3 regions of the Bradyrhizobium sp. S3.3.6 genome follow, and region 2 is predicted to be linked to each of the others. Evidence: predicted binding sites of a transcription regulator. Region 2 holds the regulator's gene; each other region holds the start of a gene.

Region 1 (6,252 bases), on a different contig from region 2:
CACCGGCGCGAACGGCGCCTGCGCCTCGAAGCCGAGGCCGGATTGTTCCACGATCTTGCGCACCAGCGAGAAGCCGTTGGAGTGCACGCCCGACGAGGCCAGGCCGATCACGGCGTCGCCTGCGGCAATGTCCTTGCGCGGCAGCAGCGTGCCCCGCTCGGCTGCGCCGACGGCAAAGCCGCCGAGATCATAGTCGCCGTCCTTGTAGAGGCCGGGCATTTCAGCGGTCTCGCCGCCGATCAGCGCGCAGCCGGACTCGCGGCAGCCTTCGGCGACGCCGGCGACAATCGAGGCGGTCGCCTCCGGGTCGAGCTTGCCGCAGGCAAAATAGTCGAGGAAGAACAGCGGCTCGGCGCCCTGCACCACGAGGTCGTTGACGCTCATGGCGACGAGGTCGATGCCGATCCCGCCATGCAGGCCGGTCTCGATCGCGATCTTGACCTTGGTGCCGACGCCGTCGGTGGCCGCGACCAGGACAGGGTCCTTGAAGCCGGCCGCCTTGAGGTCGAACAGGCCGCCGAATCCGCCGATCTCGGCGTCGGCGCCTGGCCGTGCAGTGGCGCGCACCATCGGCTTGATCAGGTCGACCAGGCGGTTGCCCGCGTCGATATCGACGCCTGAATCGGCGTAAGTGAGGCCGTTTTTGCGGTCGGTCATGCCCGATTTCCAGTGGGTTTGCGGCTGGTTACGTCGAATTCCGGGGACACGCAATGGCAAGCGTGGCGCCCCGCCCTATACTATGTAGATATCAACCGGTTCGGCCTCCAAGGGGCCGGATTTCGAGGTCAGGTCGGGTGCCGGGAAGCGCCGCGTGAGTATTCCGAACATCATTACCCTGGGCCGCATCATGCTGGTCCCGATCATCGTCTGGGCCATCGTGTCGAGCCAAATGGAGGTGGCGTTCACCGTCTTCCTGGTCGCCGGCATCAGCGACGCCGTCGACGGCTTTCTGGCCAAGCGCTTCAACATGGCGAGCGAGCTAGGCGCCCTGCTCGACCCCCTGGCCGACAAGGCGCTGCTGGTGTCGATCTACCTCGCGCTCGGCATCTGGGGCGACATTCCGCGCTGGATCGTGATCCTGGTGGTGTCGCGCGACATCATGATCGTGGCGGCAGTGATCGTGTCCTGGCTGTTCGACAAGCCGGTCGAGATGAAGCCGTCGATGGTCTCCAAGCTCAACACCGCGGCCCAGGTGGCCTATGCGGCGCTGGTGCTGGCCTCGCTCGCCTTCGGCTTCAAGTCGGGGCCCTATGATATCATCCTGATGGGCCTCGTTACGGTGTTCACGCTGTCCTCCGTGTCGCTCTATCTCGTCGAGTGGCTACGGCACATGAGCACTATTGATGGCAAGTAGCACTATTGATGCCAAGTAGCACGATCGGGGCCAAATGAGCCGGGAGGCGGCCGCGCAAAAGGCCAACTCCCGATCGAATAAGTCTATCCTCTTCAAACACAGCCGGCGCGCCGGCACGGAGCAAAGCAAGCGTGGCAGGCCGCGTTCATCCCCGACAATTGGCGTTTTCGCTTCCGCATGCGGAGAGCCTCAGCCGGGACAATTTCCTCGAGGGCCCTGCCAATGCCGCAGGCCTCGCGCTGATCGACGGCTGGCCGGAATGGCCGAACCGGGTCATGTGGCTCGCCGGCCCCGAAGGCTCAGGCAAGAGCCATCTCGGCGCGATCTGGGCCGAGGAGGCCGGCGCCCGTTCGAGCGCGGCCAATGCGCTGACCGCAGCCAGCGTCCCCGGCGCGCTCGCGACCGGCGCGCTGGTGGTCGAGGATCTCAAGGCCACGGATTTTGACGAGCGCGCCCTCTTCCATCTGATGAACCTCGCCCGCGAAGACGGCGCCTATGTGCTGTTCACCGGACGTGAGGCGCCGGCGGCGATCGAGGTGGAGCTCCGAGACCTCCGCTCCCGGCTGCGGACGATTCCGGTGATTTCGCTGGCGCCGCCAGACGACCAGCTGTTCCGCGGCCTGATCGTCAAGTTCTGCGCCGACCGCCAGCTCTCCGTGGACGAAAGCGTGGTCAGCTACCTCGCGACCCGGCTGGAGCGGTCGTCGGCCGCCGCCCGGCGCGCCGTGGAGCTGCTCGACGGCGAGGCGCTCCGGCTCGGCCGCCCCGTCACCCGGGCGCTCGCCGCTGAACTGCTGCGCGACGCCTGACCGCCAAGTCCCCCTTTGGTCCACTTTGCGCCCGCTTGACGCGGCGAGGCAGCGGAACATCAATGTCATCGAAACGTCATCGCACTAACACATGCTCCGGCCGGCTTTGCGCATAAGACGCAAATTGGGGCGAACTGAATGGACCGACTTCTCATGGATTTCGTGCAAGCTATTGAAACAAAAGAGAAAGCTGCGGAATCCGAGAGCCTTCCGGCGATCGCCTCAAGCCCCGAGCGATTCATCAATCGCGAGCTCTCCTGGCTGCATTTCAACCGCCGTGTCCTGGAGGAATCGGTCAATCCCAGCCATCCGGTGCTGGAGCGGGTGCGATTCCTGTCGATCTCCGCAAATAACCTCGACGAATTCTTCATGGTCCGCGTCGCCGGCATCAAGGCGCAGGTGCGCGAGGGTATCGCCGAACGTGCCCCCGATGGCCTGACCCCGTCCGAGCAACTCGCGCTCATCAACCGCACCGTTTCGCGGCTTGCTTCCGACCAGCAGGCGATCTGGGCCGATTTGCGCGGCACCCTCGCCGGGGTCGGCATCGCGCTGGTCGACGGCAAGGAGGTCAGCAAGACGGAGCGGACCTGGCTCGAGGATTATTTCCTCAACAACGTGTTCCCACTGCTCACGCCATTGGCGATCGATCCGGCCCACCCCTTCCCGTTCATCCCGAGCCTCGGCTTCACCATCGCGCTCCAGCTCACGCGCGCCATCGACGGCAAGCAGATGAACGCGCTGATCCGCATGCCCGGCAAGATCGATCGCTTCATCCGCCTGCCGACCGACGGCAAGGTGGTGCGCCTGATCTCGCTGGAGCAGGTGACCGGTCTTTTCATCAACCGCCTGTTCCCCGGCTACAATCTCCACGGCCAGGGCGCCTTCCGCATCATCCGCGACTCCGAGCTCGAAATCGAGGAAGAGGCCGAAGACCTCGTCCGCCTGTTCGAGACCGCGCTGAAGCGCCGCCGCCGCGGGTCGGTGATCCGGCTCGAGATCGACGCCAAGATGCCGGAGCAGCTGCGCAGCTTCGTGCAGCACGCGCTGTCGGCCGCCGACGACGAAGTGTTCCTGGTCGACGGCGTGCTCGCCATGAACGAGCTCTCGCAGCTCACCCGGCTCGACCGGCCCGATCTCGAATTCACCCCTTACGTGCCGCGCCATCCCGAACGCGTGCGCGAGCATGGCGGCGACATCTTTGCCGCCATTCGCCAGAAGGACCTGGTCGTCCATCACCCCTACGAATCCTTCGACGTGGTGGTGCAATTCCTGCAGCAGGCCGCGCGCGACCCCGACGTCGTCGCGATCAAGCAGACGCTCTATCGCACCTCCAACAACTCGCCGATCGTGCGCACGCTGGCGGAAGCGGCCGAAGCCGGCAAGTCCGTCACCGCGCTGATTGAGCTGAAGGCGCGCTTCGACGAAGAAGCCAACATCCGCTGGGCGCGCGACCTCGAACGGGCCGGCGTGCAGGTCGTCTACGGCTTCCTCGAGTTGAAGACGCACGCGAAGCTTTCGATGGTGGTACGCCGCGAAGGCGGCAGCCTCACCACTTACGTCCATACCGGCACCGGCAACTATCACCCGGTCACCGCGCGTATTTATACGGACCTCTCTTACTTCACCTCGGAACCGACTATCGGCCGCGACGCCGCGCGCGTGTTCAACTTCATCACGGGCTACGCCGCACCAAGCGATCTGGAAAAGATGGCGGTGTCGCCGCTGACCCTGCGCAAGCGCATCATCGAGCACATCCAGGGCGAGACCGAGCACGCGCGTCACGGCAAGCCCGGCGCGGTCTGGATGAAGATGAATGCGCTGGTCGACCCCGATATCATCGACGCGCTCTACGAGGCCTCACAGGCGGGCGTGCAGGTCGAGCTCGTGGTCCGCGGTATCTGCTGCCTGCGACCCGGCATTCCCGGCCTGTCGGAGAACATCCGCGTCAAGTCGATCATCGGACGCTTTCTGGAACACGGCCGAATCTACTGCTTCGGCATGGGCCAGGGCCTGCCGAGCGCGAAAGCGGCTGTGTATATCTCGTCAGCCGATATGATGCCGCGCAACCTCGACCGCCGCGTCGAGGTGCTGTGTCCGCTGCAAAATCCCACGGTGCATCAGCAGGTTCTCGAACAGATCATGGTCGCGAACCTGAAGGACAATGAGCAGAGCTGGCAGTTGTTGCCGGACGGGTCCTCAACGCGTATGAAGACCGCGAAGGGCGAGGAGCCTTTCAACGTGCACAACTACTTCATGACAAATCCGAGTCTGTCTGGCCGTGGAAAGTCGCTCAAGGAATCCTCGCCGCGCCGTCTCACGCGCAGAAACGAACGCCATCAGTCCTGACCGGAGATTTCTGCCTTGAAACGGCCGCGCAAGCGTGGCGCTAGCGTTGCGGTCATCGACATCGGCTCCAACTCGGTTCGTCTCGTCGTCTACGAGGGACTGACACGGAGCCTGATTCCGATCTTCAACGAGAAGACGCTGTGCGGCCTCGGGCGCGAGGTGCAGAGCACGGGCCTGCTCGCGCCGGATGCCGTCGACAAGGCGCTGACCTCGCTGAAGCGTTTTCGGGCGTTGTGCCGCGTGATGCAGGTCGGCCGCGTGTTTGCGATTGCGACCGCGGCCTGCCGCGATGCTTCCAACGGCCCCGACTTTATCGCCAAAGCCGAGCGCATCTGCGCCGTGAAGATCGAGATCCTGTCGGGACCGCGCGAAGCGAAGCTGTCGGCGCTCGGCGTGCTCTCGGGCATTCACCGCCCCGACGGCATCGTCGGCGATCTCGGCGGCGGCTCGCTCGAGCTGATCGACGTGCGCGGGAGCAGCGTGCGCAGCGGCGTGACGCTGCCGCTCGGCGGCCTCGCGCTGCAGGACCTCGCGCACAAATCGCTCAAGCGCGCCGACCGCATCGTCCGCGAGGCAATCGACGATGTGGCGCAGCTCAAGGCGGGCAGCGGCCGCAGCTTCTATGCGGTCGGCGGCACCTGGCGCGCGCTTGCGCGCATCCACATCATCCAGAGCGGGTACCCGCTCCAGGTGATGCACGGCTATTCGATTTCGGCCGCCGAAGCGCTCGACTTTTCGCGTCGTCTGCGTCGTCTTGCAGCCGCCAACATGCTCGCCGACATCGAGGTCGTCGCGGATGCGCGGCGCCCTCTCCTCACCTATGCCGCGCTGGTGCTCGAGCACATCATCCGGGTCGCAAAACCGAAGACCATCGTGTTTTCGACCTTCGGGGTGCGCGAAGGTCTGCTGCACGAGAAGCTCTCGGAGAGCGAGCGCAACAAGGACGGGCTGATCTGCGCGGCCGAAGAGCTGAACCAGCTGCTGTCACGCTCGGCCAAGCATGCGCGCGAGCTGATCGCCTGGACCGACCGCCTCGCGCGCGTTGTCAAGCTGCGCGAGACCGGGGAGGACCGCCGGCTTCGCCACGCCGCCTGCCTGCTCTCCGACATCGGCTGGCGTGTGCATCCCGACCATCGCGGCGAGCAAACGCTGAGCCTCGTCGTCAACGGCAATTTCGGCGCAATCACGCACATCGAGCGCGCCTTTGTCGGCCTGTCGGTGTTCTATCGCTATGCGGGCTTGAGCGAAGAGAACCAGCCGCCGCTGACGATGCAGGAGCTGCTGACACCGGCGCAGCTCGAGCGCGCCCGCCTCCTTGGGGCGGCGTTCCGTGTCGCGCATCTGATCTCGGCGGCGCGCCCGGGCGTGCTACCCGCCACGCATTTCCGCAGCCAGGGGCGCAACCTGATGCTGGTGTTCGAGCACAGGCTCGGCGATCTCGTCGCCGACCGCGTCGGCAGCCGCTTCAAGCAGCTCGCCCGCCTGATCGGACGATCGGGGTCGATCGTACGGCGGTAGGGCTTATTCAGCTGACGCTTTTGCGTGCTCGAGCGCGGCGAGACTCAGGCTGCGCCGGCGCCAGATCGAGCCGACCAGCAGCACGACGATGACGCCGAGCGCTGCGCAGAGATATTCCGCGCCACCGCCGCCATGGGCGAATTGCGGCGGGACGTGCAGGCTGCCGAGCATCTTGTCCAGCGAGGTGCCGAACGGACCTTCGGATAGCGTGTGCAGCTTCGGCGC
Region 2 (6,252 bases):
CCGTCGAGCGCGACCAGACCCTGGTAGCGGCTCATGTCGGGACCCTGGTCGATGGTCATGGCGAGATGGCCGCGGCCGAGCAGCGCGCCGGAGTGCGAGCCAGTATTCTTGGCGTCACCGAGGCGCTCGGCGTCAAAGCGCGCATAGGCGCGCAGGCGATCCGGTGCCTGATAGTCCACCACCAGAAATGACACCGGCCCATCGGTCTGGGCCTGGAGGATGAAGCGGCCCTCGAATTTCAGCGCCGAGCCGAGCAGCGTCGTCAGCACGATGGCCTCGCCCAGCAGCTTGCCGACCGGTGCCGGATAATCGTGCTTGGTCAGGATCTCGTCGAGCGCGGGGCCAAGCCGCACCAGCCGCCCGCGCACATCGAGCACGTCGACCTCGTAGGGCAGCACGGCGTCATCGATCGGAACCGCGGACGGCGCGCGAACCGGGCCCTCGGGCCCGGTTTTCATGTCAGGGGATTGGGAAACCATGGCGCTTTATCTGGGGTCGGAGGTGGGAAATGGAAGGGGCGCGAGGGGACCTCGAATTCGGTGTCGTCCGGGGGCGCGCGCAGCGCGAACCCGGGACCATAACCACAGGATTACGCTATTGCTGTCGACGACAACTCCGAGTCATCGCCAAAAGGGGTTCCTGTGGTTAAGGGTCCCGGATCTGCGCTTACGCTTGTCCGGGACGACAGCGGAGGATGGGGCCGCTCGCACAGCCACCTCGCCCCGCCACAGTGTTACTTCACCGCGTCAAAACACCAGGCCAGAATGCCCTTCTGCGCATGCAGGCGGTTTTCGGCCTCGTCGAACACGACCGATTGCGGGCCGTCGATCACCTCGTCGGTGACCTCCTCGCCGCGATGGGCGGGCAGGCAGTGCATGAACAGCGCGTCGGGCTTGGCCAGCGACATCAGCTTGGAATTGACCTGGTAGGGCTTGAGCACGTTGTGGCGGTGCTCGCCTTCCTTGTCGCCCATCGACACCCAGGTGTCGGTGACGACACAATCGGCATCCTTCACGGCGGCCTCGGGATCGGTGCCGAGCACGATCGGCGCACCGGTGGCCTTGATGAAGTCGCGCATCACCTTCTTCGGGGCGAGCTCCGGCGGGGTTGCGACATTGAGGTTGAACTTGAAGCGCTCGGCGGCATGGGCCCACGACGCCAGCACGTTGTTGTCGTCGCCGGTCCAGGCCACGGTGCGACCTTCGATCGGGCCGCGATGCTCTTCGTAAGTCAGGAGATCGGCCATCACCTGGCACGGATGCGAGCGCCGCGTCAGGCCGTTGATGACAGGCACGGTCGCGTTCGCCGCGAGCTCCAGCAGCGCCTCGTGATTGAGGATGCGGATCATGATGGCGTCGACATAGCGCGACAGCACTCGCGCGGTGTCGGCAATGGTCTCGCCGCGGCCAAGCTGCATCTCGGCGCCGGTGAGCATGATGGGCTCGCCGCCGAGCTGGCGCATGGCAACGTCGAACGACACGCGCGTGCGGGTCGACGGGCGCTCGAAGATCATCGCCAGCGTCTTGCCTTCGAGCGGCTTGACCGGCTGATGCGCCTTCTGCTTCGCCTTCATGGCGGAGGAGGCCGCGAGCATGCTCTTGAGCTCCGACAGCGGCAGCTCGTTGATATCGAGGAAGTGTTTTGGCGTCTTGCTCATCAGCTTGCCGCCCGCTTGTTGCCTGAGAGCGCAGCGCAGGCGCGTTCAAGCCGGCCGACGCTGTCCTCGATCTCGGCTTCGGTGACGATCAAGGGCGGCAGGAAGCGCACGACATTGTCGCCAGCGCCGACGGTGAGCAGTTTTTCGTTGCGCAGCGCTGCGACCAGATCGCCGGAGGGCACCACGGCCTTGATGCCGATCAGGAGCCCCTCGCCGCGGACCTCGCTGACGACATCGGGGTGACGATCGATCACGGAGGCGAGCTTCTGCTTGAGCAGCAGCGACATCTTCTGCACGTGGTCGAAGAAGCCGGGCTTGAGCATGACGTCGAGCACGGCGTTCGCGGCCGAGATCGCCAGCGGATTGCCGCCGAAGGTCGAGCCGTGCGAGCCGGGCCCCATGCCGGTGGCCGCATCCGCGGTCGCCAGCACCGCGCCGATCGGGAAGCCGCCGCCGAGCGCCTTGGCCAGCGACATCACGTCAGGCGTGACGCCGGTGCGGCGGTGGGCGAAGAGATCGCCGGTGCGGCCCATGCCAGTCTGCACCTCGTCGAAGGCGAGCAGCAGGCCCTTCTCGTCGCAGAGCTGGCGCAACGCCCTCAGGAAAGAAGGCGTCGCCGAACGAACGCCGCCCTCGCCCTGGATCGGCTCGATCAGGATGCCGGCGGTCTGCGGACCGATCGTCTTCTTCACGGCCTCGATGTCGCCGTGCGGGATCTGGTCGAAACCGTCCATCGGCGGACCGAAACCTTCGAGATATTTTGCAGAGCCGGTCGCAGCCAGCGTCGCCAGCGTGCGGCCGTGGAAGGCGCCTTCGAAGGTGATGATGCGGTAGCGCTCCGGATGTCCTTTGGAGAAGTGATGATGGCGGACCAGCTTGATCACACCCTCCAGCGCTTCGGCGCCGGAATTGCAGAAGAACACGAAGTCCGCAAAACTCTCGTTGCAGAGACGCGCGGCGAGCTTCTCGCCGTCCGGGCTCTGGAACAGGTTCGACATGTGCCAGAGTTTTGTGGCCTGCTCCTGCAGCGCCTTGACCAGCGCGGGATGGGCATGGCCGAGCGCATTCACCGCCACGCCCGAGGTGAAATCGAGATAGCGATCGCCATTGGTTGCGATCAACCAGACGCCTTCACCGCGCTCAAAACCGATGTCGGTTCTGGCGAAAACGGGGAGCAAGTGCGGCGCTGCGCTGTTAGCCATGATGGTCTCTTTGGATGTTTCGGACGGCCTGAAACTGCGTTGCGCAGCGCATCATTGGTCCGGAAAACGAAACGTGCCGCCTTTTAAGGGCGGCACGCATCACTATCTTATGCTTGGCACCATTGGTGTCAATGCCGCCCGGAAAGCCCCGCGAAACCCAGATTCCGTAGTCTTGCGGTACCGAATTTGCGGGTTTTGGCCACGGAACATGTGGAAGCGAGTCGGCGGACTCTTGCGCGTGAGTCACGCCATATTGTAGCGTCTGGCTTGTCAGATACGACATCTCGTGCAGCGGTTCTGATCCCAAAAGTCCTCATGTACCGGCGTAAACGTTCGGGCGTATCATTGCGCCCGGCGAGCCTTAAGGGATTCTGGCGGCACGGATTTTTCGAGGCTTAGGCATTCGTTGTGCGGCCCCCAGGATGGCAGGCGCGCGGCGAAGGAAAGGGTGCAATGACGGTTTTGACCTGGTCCGACGATCGCGTCGAACAGCTGAAAAAGCTCTGGGAGGCCGGACTTTCGGCCAGCCAGATCGCCGCTGAGCTTGGGAATGTCACCCGTAACGCCGTGATCGGCAAGGTTCACCGGCTCGGCTTGTCGGGCCGCGCCAAGAGCCCGTCTTCGGCAGCTCCGCGGCCGCGCAAGGCGCGTCCAGCGCCGCACATGATGCGGGTGAGCAGGCCCATCGCACGCGGCAATACCGCGCTGGCGCAGGCTTTCGAGGTCGAGGTCGAGGCTGAACCGGTCACCTACGACAACGTGGTACCGATGAGCCAGCGGCTGTCGCTGCTCGAATTGAACGAGGCGACCTGCCACTGGCCGGTCGGCGATCCCTCGAGCCCGGATTTCTTCTTCTGCGGCGGCAAAGCGCTCTCCGGCCTGCCCTATTGCGCCCAGCACTCGCGGGTCGCGTATCAGCCGGCAGCGGATCGCAGGCGGGCCCCGGCGAAGCCGGCGCGCTGAGTTAGTCGGCTTCCAAGACTTCGCCGTCCAAGCGGCGGCGGCTCAACTTGCGACGGCGCTAACTCCCTCCGCCGTCGTCCCGGACAAGCGCGCCTCAAGCGCGCGCAGATCCGGGACCCATAACCACCGCGAGATGTGGTTACGGGTACTCGGAGTTACCTTTTTCGTGCAACAACGACGCCCTGTGGTTATGGGTCCCGGATCTGCACTCCGCTCCAGACAACGCTGCGCGTTGCCAGGAGCTGCGCTTGTCCGGGACGACAGCTGAGATTGCTGCCCCAGCCGAGCTCACGTCAGCCAACCCTACGCCTGCTCGGCCTTCGCGAACCGATCGTCCAGCGCGTAGCCCGCGCCGCGGACGGTGCGGATCGGGTCCTGCTCGCGGCCGAGATTGAGCAGCTTGCGCAGGCGGCCGATATGCACATCGACAGTGCGCTCATCGATGTAGATGTCGCGGCCCCAGACGCTGTCGAGCAACTGCTCGCGCGAGAACACGCGGCCGGGATGCTCCAGGAAGAACTCCAGCAGGCGATATTCGGTCGGGCCGAGATCGATCGGCCGGCCCGAGCGCGCCACGCGGCGCTTTTCGCGGTCGAGCTCGATGTCGCCGAAGGCCAGCACGGTTGCGAGCCGCTCCGGACTTGCGCGCCGCAGCAGGCCCTTCACGCGCGCCAGGAGCTCGGGCACCGAGAACGGCTTGACGATGTAGTCGTCGGCGCCGGTCGCCAGGCCCCGCACCCGCTCGCTCTCCTCGCCACGCGCGGTGAGCATGATGATCGGCAGCTGCTTGGTGTCGGATCGCGCACGCAACCGCCGGCACAGCTCGATGCCTGATAGCCCCGGCAGCATCCAGTCAAGCACGATCAGATCGGGGATGTGCTCCTTGAGGCGGGTGTCGGCGTCGTCGCCGCGCATTACCGTCTCGACGTCATAGCCGTCGCCTTCGAGGTTGTAGCGGAGAAGCTCGGTCAGAGCTTCCTCGTCCTCAACCACCATAATGCGTGCGCCCATCGGGTCGTCGCTCCTTGCGTAATCAGGTGTTCGGGACCGTGGTGGCGAAGGTCGTCATGTCGCCCTTCGGCCGCTTGTCGGTGATCGCCTGGCCTTCGATCATGTAGAACACGGTCTCGGCAATGTTGGTGGCATGGTCGCCGATCCGCTCGATGTTCTTGGCGCAGAACATCAGATGGATGCAGAACGAGATGTTGCGCGGATCCTCCATCATGTAGGTGAGGAGCTCACGGAACAGCGAGGTGCAGATGGCGTCGACTTCCTCGTCGCCCTTCCACACCGCCATCGCCGCCGGCAGATCGTGCGCGGCATAGGCGTCCAGCACCGACTTGACCTGCTGCTGCACGAGGTCGGTCATGTGCTCGAGGCCGCGGAACAGCTTGAGCGGATGGAAATCCGTCTCCAGCGCCGCGACGCGCTTGCCCATGTTCTTGGCGAGGTCGCCGATGCGCTCGAGATCGGTCGCGACGCGCATGGCGCCGACGATCTCGCGCAGATCCACCGCCATCGGCTGGCGGCGCGCGATCGTGAGCACGGCGCGCTCCTCGATCTTCTTCTGCAGCGTGTCGAGCTCGGCGTCGATGGCGACGACGCGCTGGCCGAGCGCGACGTCGCGGCGGATCAGCGCATCGACGGAATCGACGATCATGCGCTCGGCGATGCCGCCCATCTCGGCGACCAGGCGCGTGAGCTCCTGGAGGTCGGTGTCGAAGGCCTTTGCGGTATGTTCAGAACCCATGTGCCGTCTCCTCAGCCGAACCGGCCGGTGATGTAATCCTGCGTGCGCCGGTCGGTCGGCGATGTGAATATCTTGCTGGTGTCGTCGAACTCTATCAGCTCGCCGAGATACATGAAGGCGGTCTTGTCGGAGACGCGGGCGGCCTGCTGCATGTTGTGGGTCACGATCGCGATCGTGTAGTTCTCGGACAGCTCCTGGATCAGCTCCTCGACCTTGGCGGTCGAGATCGGGTCGAGCGCCGAGCAGGGCTCGTCGAACAGGATCACCTCGGGCCGCACCGCAACGGTGCGGGCGATGCAGAGGCGCTGCTGCTGGCCGCCGGAGAGCGACAGGCCGGAGGCGTTGAGCTTGTCCTTGACCTCGTTCCACAGCGCGCCGCCGCGCAGCGCCTTCTCGACGCGGTCGTCCATCTCGGATTTCGAGATCTTCTCATAGAGACGGATGCCGAAGGCGATGTTCTCGTAGATCGTCATCGGGAACGGCGTCGGCTTCTGGAACACCATGCCGACGCGGGCGCGCAGCAGATTGAGGTCGAGCTTGGGGTCGAGGATGTTGGTCTGGTCGAGCATCAGCTGACCGGTGACGCGCTGGCCCGGATAGAGGTCGTACATCCGGTTGAAGATGCGCAGCAGGGTCGACTTGCCGCAGCCCGACGGGCCGATGAAGGCGGTGACCCGGTT
Region 3 (6,252 bases), on a different contig from region 2:
GAGCGCCAGCGTCTGCAGATAGTTGTTGCGCAGCACCAGCGCGCCGACCTCGTCGGTCATCGCAGCAAGCAGGCTGTTGCGGTCAGCGGGGCCGAGGCGTCCCTCGCGCTCGAGGCGCGCGAGCGCGATCTTGATATTGACCTCGACGTCGGACGTGTTCACGCCGGCCGAATTGTCGATGGCGTCGGTGTTGAGCTTGACGCCTTTTTGCGCCGCTTCGATGCGGCCGCGCTGGGTGACGCCGAGATTGGCGCCTTCGCCGATCACCCGGGCACGCACGTCGCCGCCAGTGATGCGGATCGGATCGTTGGCGCGGTCGCCGGCCTGATCGTCGCTTTCCGCCGCCGCGCGGATATAGGTGCCGATGCCGCCAAACCACAAGAGGTCCACGCGCGCCTTCAGGATCGCCGTCATCACCTCGAAAGGCGTGGCTTGCGGCTTGTCGAGATCGAGCAGGGTGCGCACTTCCGGCGCGAGCGGGATCGCCTTGAGCTGGCGCGAGAACACGCCGCCGCCTTGCGAGATCAGCGACTTGTCGTAGTCCTGCCAGCTCGACCGTGGCAGGTCGAACAGGCGCTTCCGCTCGGCGAGGCTGATCGTGGGATCCGGCGAGGGATCGATGAAGATGTCGCGGTGATCGAAGGCGGCCACAAGCTTTGTCGCCGGCGAGAGCAGCATGCCGTTGCCGAACACGTCGCCGGACATGTCGCCGACGCCGACCACGGTGAACGGCATGGTCTGGATGTCGGTGCCGAGCTCGCGGAAGTGGCGCTTGACCGCCTCCCAGGCGCCGCGCGCCGTGATCCCCATCTTCTTGTGGTCGTAGCCCTGGCTGCCGCCGGAGGCGAAGGCGTCGCCGAGCCAATGGTGCTTCTCGGCGGAGATCGTGTTGGCGATGTCGGAGAAAGTGGCGGTGCCCTTGTCGGCGGCGACGACGAGATAGGGGTCGTCGCCGTCATGCCGCACGGTCGAATCGGGTGGCACGACGATGTCGCCGTCGAGATTGTCGGTGAGTTCGAGCAGCGAGCGAACAAAGATGCGATAGGCTTCGGTGCCTTCCGCCATAAAGTGGTCGCGATTGGACGGCGACGGTAGGCGCTTGGGCACGAAGCCGCCTTTGGCGCCGACTGGTACGATCACGGCATTCTTGACCTGCTGCGCCTTCACGAGGCCCAGGATCTCGGTACGGAAATCCTGCGGCCGATCGGACCAGCGCAGGCCACCGCGCGCAACCTTGCCGAAGCGCAGGTGAATGCCTTCGAGACGAGGTGAATAGACGAAGATCTCGTAGAGAGGTCGTGGAGTTGGCAGGTCGTCGATTCGGCGCGCATCGAACTTGAAGGAGATCACCGGACGCGGATGTCCATCCTCGCCGATCTGCCACAGATTGGTGCGGATGGTCGCCTGCACCAGATTGGTGAAACGGCGCAGGATGCGGTCTTCGTCGAGCGAGGCAACGGATTTAAGCTGCTCCTCGATCTCGGCAAGCAGGGCCGTCTCGCCTGCCGAGCGCTCGGAATCAGTAACGGCGAGACGCGGATCGAGGCGGGTCTGGAACAGCGCGACGAGGCTGGCCGTGATCGCGGCGTTCTTGCGCAAGGTCTCCCACATATAATCCTGGGTGAAGGGAGCGCGGATCTGGTGCAAGTAGCGCGACAGCGCCCGGATGGTCGAGACTTCCCGCCAGCCCAGGGCCGTGCGCAGGATCAAGGCATTATACCCGTCGGATTCGGCGCGATCCGTGACCACCGCCATGATCGAGGCTTCCAGACGATGGCTGAATTCCGGACTGGTGTCGATCGGCCGGCCGTCGCTGGTCTCGATCGTCATATCGTGCAGCCAGACCGGCTCGGGTCTGTTACCGGGCACGATCTGATAAGTGCGTTCGTTGACCACGCGCAGGCCATGATTTTCGATCACCGGCACGCGATAGGACAGCGATAGCGGTGCGGCGTCGGAGAACACCTTCAGGGCAAAGCGCCTGGGATCGTCCTCGCCCTTGTCGCGGTGAACCGAAATCGTCACCGGGCGGGCCGGGGTCAGCCTTTCGATGGTCGCGATATCGGCGATCGCCTGCTCCGCAGTGAAAGCCTCGGTATAGCCGCCGCTAAAGGACTTGGCATAGCGGTTGGCGAGCATGCGCGCCCGCATGCCGTCGGTCGACGCGGCGAGCGCGGCCTTCAGCTTGTCGGCCCAGGTCGCGGCAATAGCGCTGATCCCGGCTTCGAGCGTGGCGCGCTCGACGACTGGCGTTTTGCCTTCATAGCGCCCGATGATGAAGTGGACGCGCGCAAGCGCGCCTTCAGGGAATGATACGTAGGAAGCTGACAGGGTCCCCTTGTAGACCTGCGACAGGAAGGTTCCGACGCGCGTGCGGACGTCGCTATCGTATTTGTCGCGCGGAATGAAGGTGAGGATGGATACGAAGCGATCGAACTTGTCTACCCGCGCCAGCGCCCGGACGCGCGGGCGCTCGTAGAGGAGCAGGACCTCGATGACGAAATTGTAGAGCGTGTCGACGTCGATCTGGAATAGCTCGTCACGCGGATAATCTTCGAGGATATGCATGAGCGCCTTGCCCGAATGGCCGTTCGGGTCGAAGCCGGCGCGCTGCAGCACCCGCGAAACCTTGTGGCGCACATAAGGGATCTGCCGCACCGAGCGGGTATAGGCGCCTGAGGTAAACAGGCCGACGACGCGCAATTCGCCCTCGAGCCGGCCGTCGGGCGCATAGAGCTTGATGCCCACATAATCCATCCGGATGCGGCGATGGACGCGGCTAGAGACATTGGCCTTGAAGACGGTCAGCAGGGTCGGTTCGCGCATGAACTGGCGAATTTCCGATGTCATCACCACCATTTCGTTGCCGCGGCGCAGGACCTTCACGTCCGGATCGCGCAAGATGCCGAGGCCTTCGCCGGTCGTAATGTCGTCCGACCCATCGCTGTCCGGCGAGAAGCGATATTCGCGCACGCCGAGGAAGGTGAAATTGTCCGCGCAGAGCCATTGCAGGAACTGGTTGGCTTCGGCGACCTCGTCGATCGGCAGCGGCGGAGGATTGGAAGAGAAAGTCTTGATCGCTTCCTCGACGCGGTCACGCATGACCCGCCAGTCGGCGACGCAGGCGCGGACGTCGTTCAACGTTCTGGTGAGGCCATCGACCAGCTTCTGGCGATCGGCATCCGCGTCCAGGCGGGTGATGTGGAGGTGAATCAGGCTTTCGCGCGCGCCCTTTACTCCCTCGGGCAGTGCTTCGCCGTAGAAGCGGAGCAGCTTGCCCTCGTCATCGCGCTCCACGGCGATGATCGGGTGAGCGACGAGGGTGACTTCGATGCCCTGCTCGGCGAGCTCCGCCATCGTGGAATCGAACAGGAAGGGCATGTTGTCGTTGAGAATCTCCAGCACGGAAATCTCGCGCCCATTCGGCAACGTCGGATTGGCAACGCGGATATCGGCGCTGCCGGCCGTGCGTCGCTGCACGTGCTCCCAGGCGTGCTCCGCCAGAAGGGCAAGCGAGGCGGCATCGTAATGGGCGAGATCCTCGATATTGCTGTAGCCGAACAAGGGCTCGGCAAAGGCCCGGGGGCTCTTGCCCGGCGGCACGCTGCCCGCTGCATCGCGGATCAGGGTTGCCCGGGCCCTGTCGTCACGCCACGCCATCATGTCCTCCATTTGCCGCGCCGTCCGACCGCAGTCGCGGTCATCAGCCTGATTCTGGAGTGCACTCTTCGAGCGCCGCGATCGAGTGCGTACGTGAAATCTTCGGTCTCGAAGCTTCAACAGTTCGACGACAATACTACGATCCCGGAGCGAAAGGCGCACGCTGTCGTGAGGCGTGCTGAAAATTCCCTACCGCAGCGCGTGAGGCCGACGTCGGCGCCGATGGCCGCCGCATCCCCGGGCGTGAAAAAATCACAAGCAATTTCAACTGTATATGGGTTCGCGGTTTTGTTCTGAATGGTGCGCCACTTCATCCCACCGCAACGTCGACGTTCTGACCGGCATCGCGCGCCGTCGGCGTCGTGACCACCGACATCGCCGGCCCATCGCCCGGCGGGCCGATCAGGCAGGCGAACCGGCCCCGCCAGGTCGGCGATCGCCAGAGATCGCGCCCGAGCGCCGCCCATTCGTGAAACGCGATGACGACCGGATTGTTGGAGCGCAGCGGCTTCACCAGGCCGTAATTGCACGGCAGGTCGTCGCGTTCGGCGACGAAGGTGCCGAACATCCGGTCGAACACGATGAAGATGCCGCCGTAGTTGCGATCGAGATACTCCGCGTTGCAGGCATGGTGCACGCGATGATGCGAGGGCGTGTTGAGCACATATTCCAGCCAGCCGAGTTTCGGGATCCACTCCGCGTGCAGCCAGAACTGGTAGAGCAGATTGACGCCGGCTGCGATGAACACCGGTCCCTGTGCGAAGCCGAGCCAGATCATCGGCACGTAGAAGATTGCGGCACCGGTCAGCCTCCCGGTCCAGCCGAAGCGGTAGGACGCCGCGAGATTGAACTCGTTCGAGGAATGGTGGATCGCATGCGTCGCCCAGAACCAGCGAACCCGGTGGCTGGCGCGATGGAACCAGTAGTAGCTGAAATCCTGGGCGATCACGAGCACGACCACCGACAGCACGCTGTTGAGCGGGATGGTGAACAGCCGGTGGCTCCAGGCCAGATCGACCAGCGGCTGCGCGATGCTGAGCGGCAGCAGCGTGTAGACGAGATATTGCCGGCCGAGCGCATCGACCAGCGAGGCCAGATAGGCGCGCCAATTGTAGTCACGGCGCATCACCAGGGCCAGGACGAGACCCTCCAGCGTCGCGATCACGATCACGGCGGGAAGGGAAAATTGCAGAACGGAAATCAATGGCTTCATGGCAACCTCGCATCCGCAGGCGTCTCGCCTGCAGGGCATGAGTTGCACGGGGGAAGCGCCGCGGCGCGCCGATTCCTGAACGAAGACTGGCCGATTCCTGCAAAGGGCCCGTCAAATCAGGAAACGGCTAGATTTCGGCCCCTGCCACACCGCCGGCACGAGCTCGCCGATATTCGGACGGCGTCAGGCCGGTATGCGCCTTGAAGGCGCGATTGAAGGGCCCGATCGAGCCGAAGCCGGCGTCGAGCGCAATGGTCAGGATAGGCACTGCGGCTTGCGTGGGATCGCTCAGCGCGGCCTCGACCTCAGCCAGACGATAGCCGCTGACGAAGGCGCTGAAATTGCGATGGCCGAGCTGCCGGTTGATCAGATGGCGCAGCCGGTATTCCGGAATCTCGAGCTTCCGTGACAATGTTGCGATGCTCAGGTCCGGCTCGCGAAAGACCTTGTCGTGGTCGAGCAGGCGGCGCAGCGCCGCGAGTTCGGCTGCATCGGGTTCGGTTGCCGGCACTGCTGCCGGTGGATCATGCGAAATCACGGTCGGCTGGCTCGCCAGCGCAGGCGCGGGCACCAGCGGTGGTTCAGTCGAGGCCAGCGTGCCCAGCACGGCGAACAGGAATATCACCGCCGTCAAGCCGGCCGCGTTGGCGAGACTGAGCGATGACACGGACAGGCCGCCGGGCCAGAGCCAGTCCGATGCAATAATGAACAGGGCATAGAGCACGGTGACGACGGCATACCAGACGCGCAGCCGTCGCCGCTTCTCCACCAGATCGGCCGCGCGCCCAGACAGCACATGCCAGATGCCCAGCAGCAGAAGCGACACGGACAGAGCGGTGCGCGCTACATCGACGGACATCGGATGCCTGGACATGTCGATCCACGCGAGGCCCATCAATGCGAGCGCGCCGAGCGAATGGTACCAGCGCAGGCGAAATTCATCGACGAAGATGGCGCTCACTGCAATCCAGAATGCGGCCGGCATGCCGCCGCTGACGAGATGCACCGGAATGCGCAGAAGCAGAGGCAGCGCACCGAAGCCGGATGCCGATTCGACGACATAGGCCGCGATGCTCAAATTCAGCAGTGCGGAATAGCGGCTGACGGGATTGCGCGGTGCATCGCGCGCGGCAATCGCCACGCGAAAAAGAAGAATGACGACCGCTCCTCCTCGCAATGCGGCTTCCAGGGTCGACATGCGATTCAGCGGTCCGAATGAGAGCGTCTTTGGGAAAAGGACAGGAAGAGTATCGTATCAAACTCATCTATCTTGTTTCCAAATATTTCCAATCGTTCAACGGAAACATTGAGCAACCGGCGGATCGCGGCTCCAACGGCTCCGCGCCAGCTCCCGTGTCTACCACCGCCCGACCGGGCAA

The links. Region 2 encodes PhoB, which activates phosphate uptake and scavenging genes when phosphate is short. Its sites were predicted from a motif close to TGTCATNNANCTGTCAT; they were not measured.
Region 1: a site for PhoB is predicted at 2,227-2,243, ahead of ABID59_RS04760 (RNA degradosome polyphosphate kinase). Genes of this name have one in related genera too.
Region 3: a site for PhoB is predicted at 3,777-3,793, ahead of ABID59_RS25040 (NAD-glutamate dehydrogenase). Genes of this name have one in related genera too.

Annotation. Positions count from the first base shown of each region.
Region 1 covers NZ_JBEPOT010000002.1:45,460-51,711, reverse strand. Annotated here, with positions in the region: gene purM (phosphoribosylformylglycinamidine cyclo-ligase) at 1-657, opposite strand, end outside; gene ABID59_RS04770 (CDP-alcohol phosphatidyltransferase family protein) at 812-1,354, shown strand; gene ABID59_RS04765 (P-loop NTPase family protein) at 1,486-2,163, shown strand; gene ABID59_RS04760 (RNA degradosome polyphosphate kinase) at 2,317-4,509, shown strand; gene ppx (exopolyphosphatase) at 4,525-6,027, shown strand; gene ABID59_RS04750 (TerC family protein) at 6,031-6,252, opposite strand, start outside.
Region 2 covers NZ_JBEPOT010000005.1:349,044-355,295, forward strand. Annotated here, with positions in the region: gene ABID59_RS18065 (Hsp33 family molecular chaperone) at 1-479, opposite strand, end outside; gene argF (ornithine carbamoyltransferase) at 734-1,657, opposite strand; gene ABID59_RS18075 (aspartate aminotransferase family protein) at 1,657-2,859, opposite strand; gene ABID59_RS18080 (GcrA family cell cycle regulator) at 3,313-3,822, shown strand; gene phoB (phosphate regulon transcriptional regulator PhoB) at 4,126-4,833, opposite strand; gene phoU (phosphate signaling complex protein PhoU) at 4,856-5,572, opposite strand; gene pstB (phosphate ABC transporter ATP-binding protein PstB) at 5,584-6,252, opposite strand, start outside.
Region 3 covers NZ_JBEPOT010000009.1:183,271-189,522, reverse strand. Annotated here, with positions in the region: gene ABID59_RS25040 (NAD-glutamate dehydrogenase) at 1-3,672, opposite strand, end outside; gene ABID59_RS25035 (sterol desaturase family protein) at 3,971-4,873, opposite strand; gene ABID59_RS25030 (AraC family transcriptional regulator) at 5,001-6,071, opposite strand.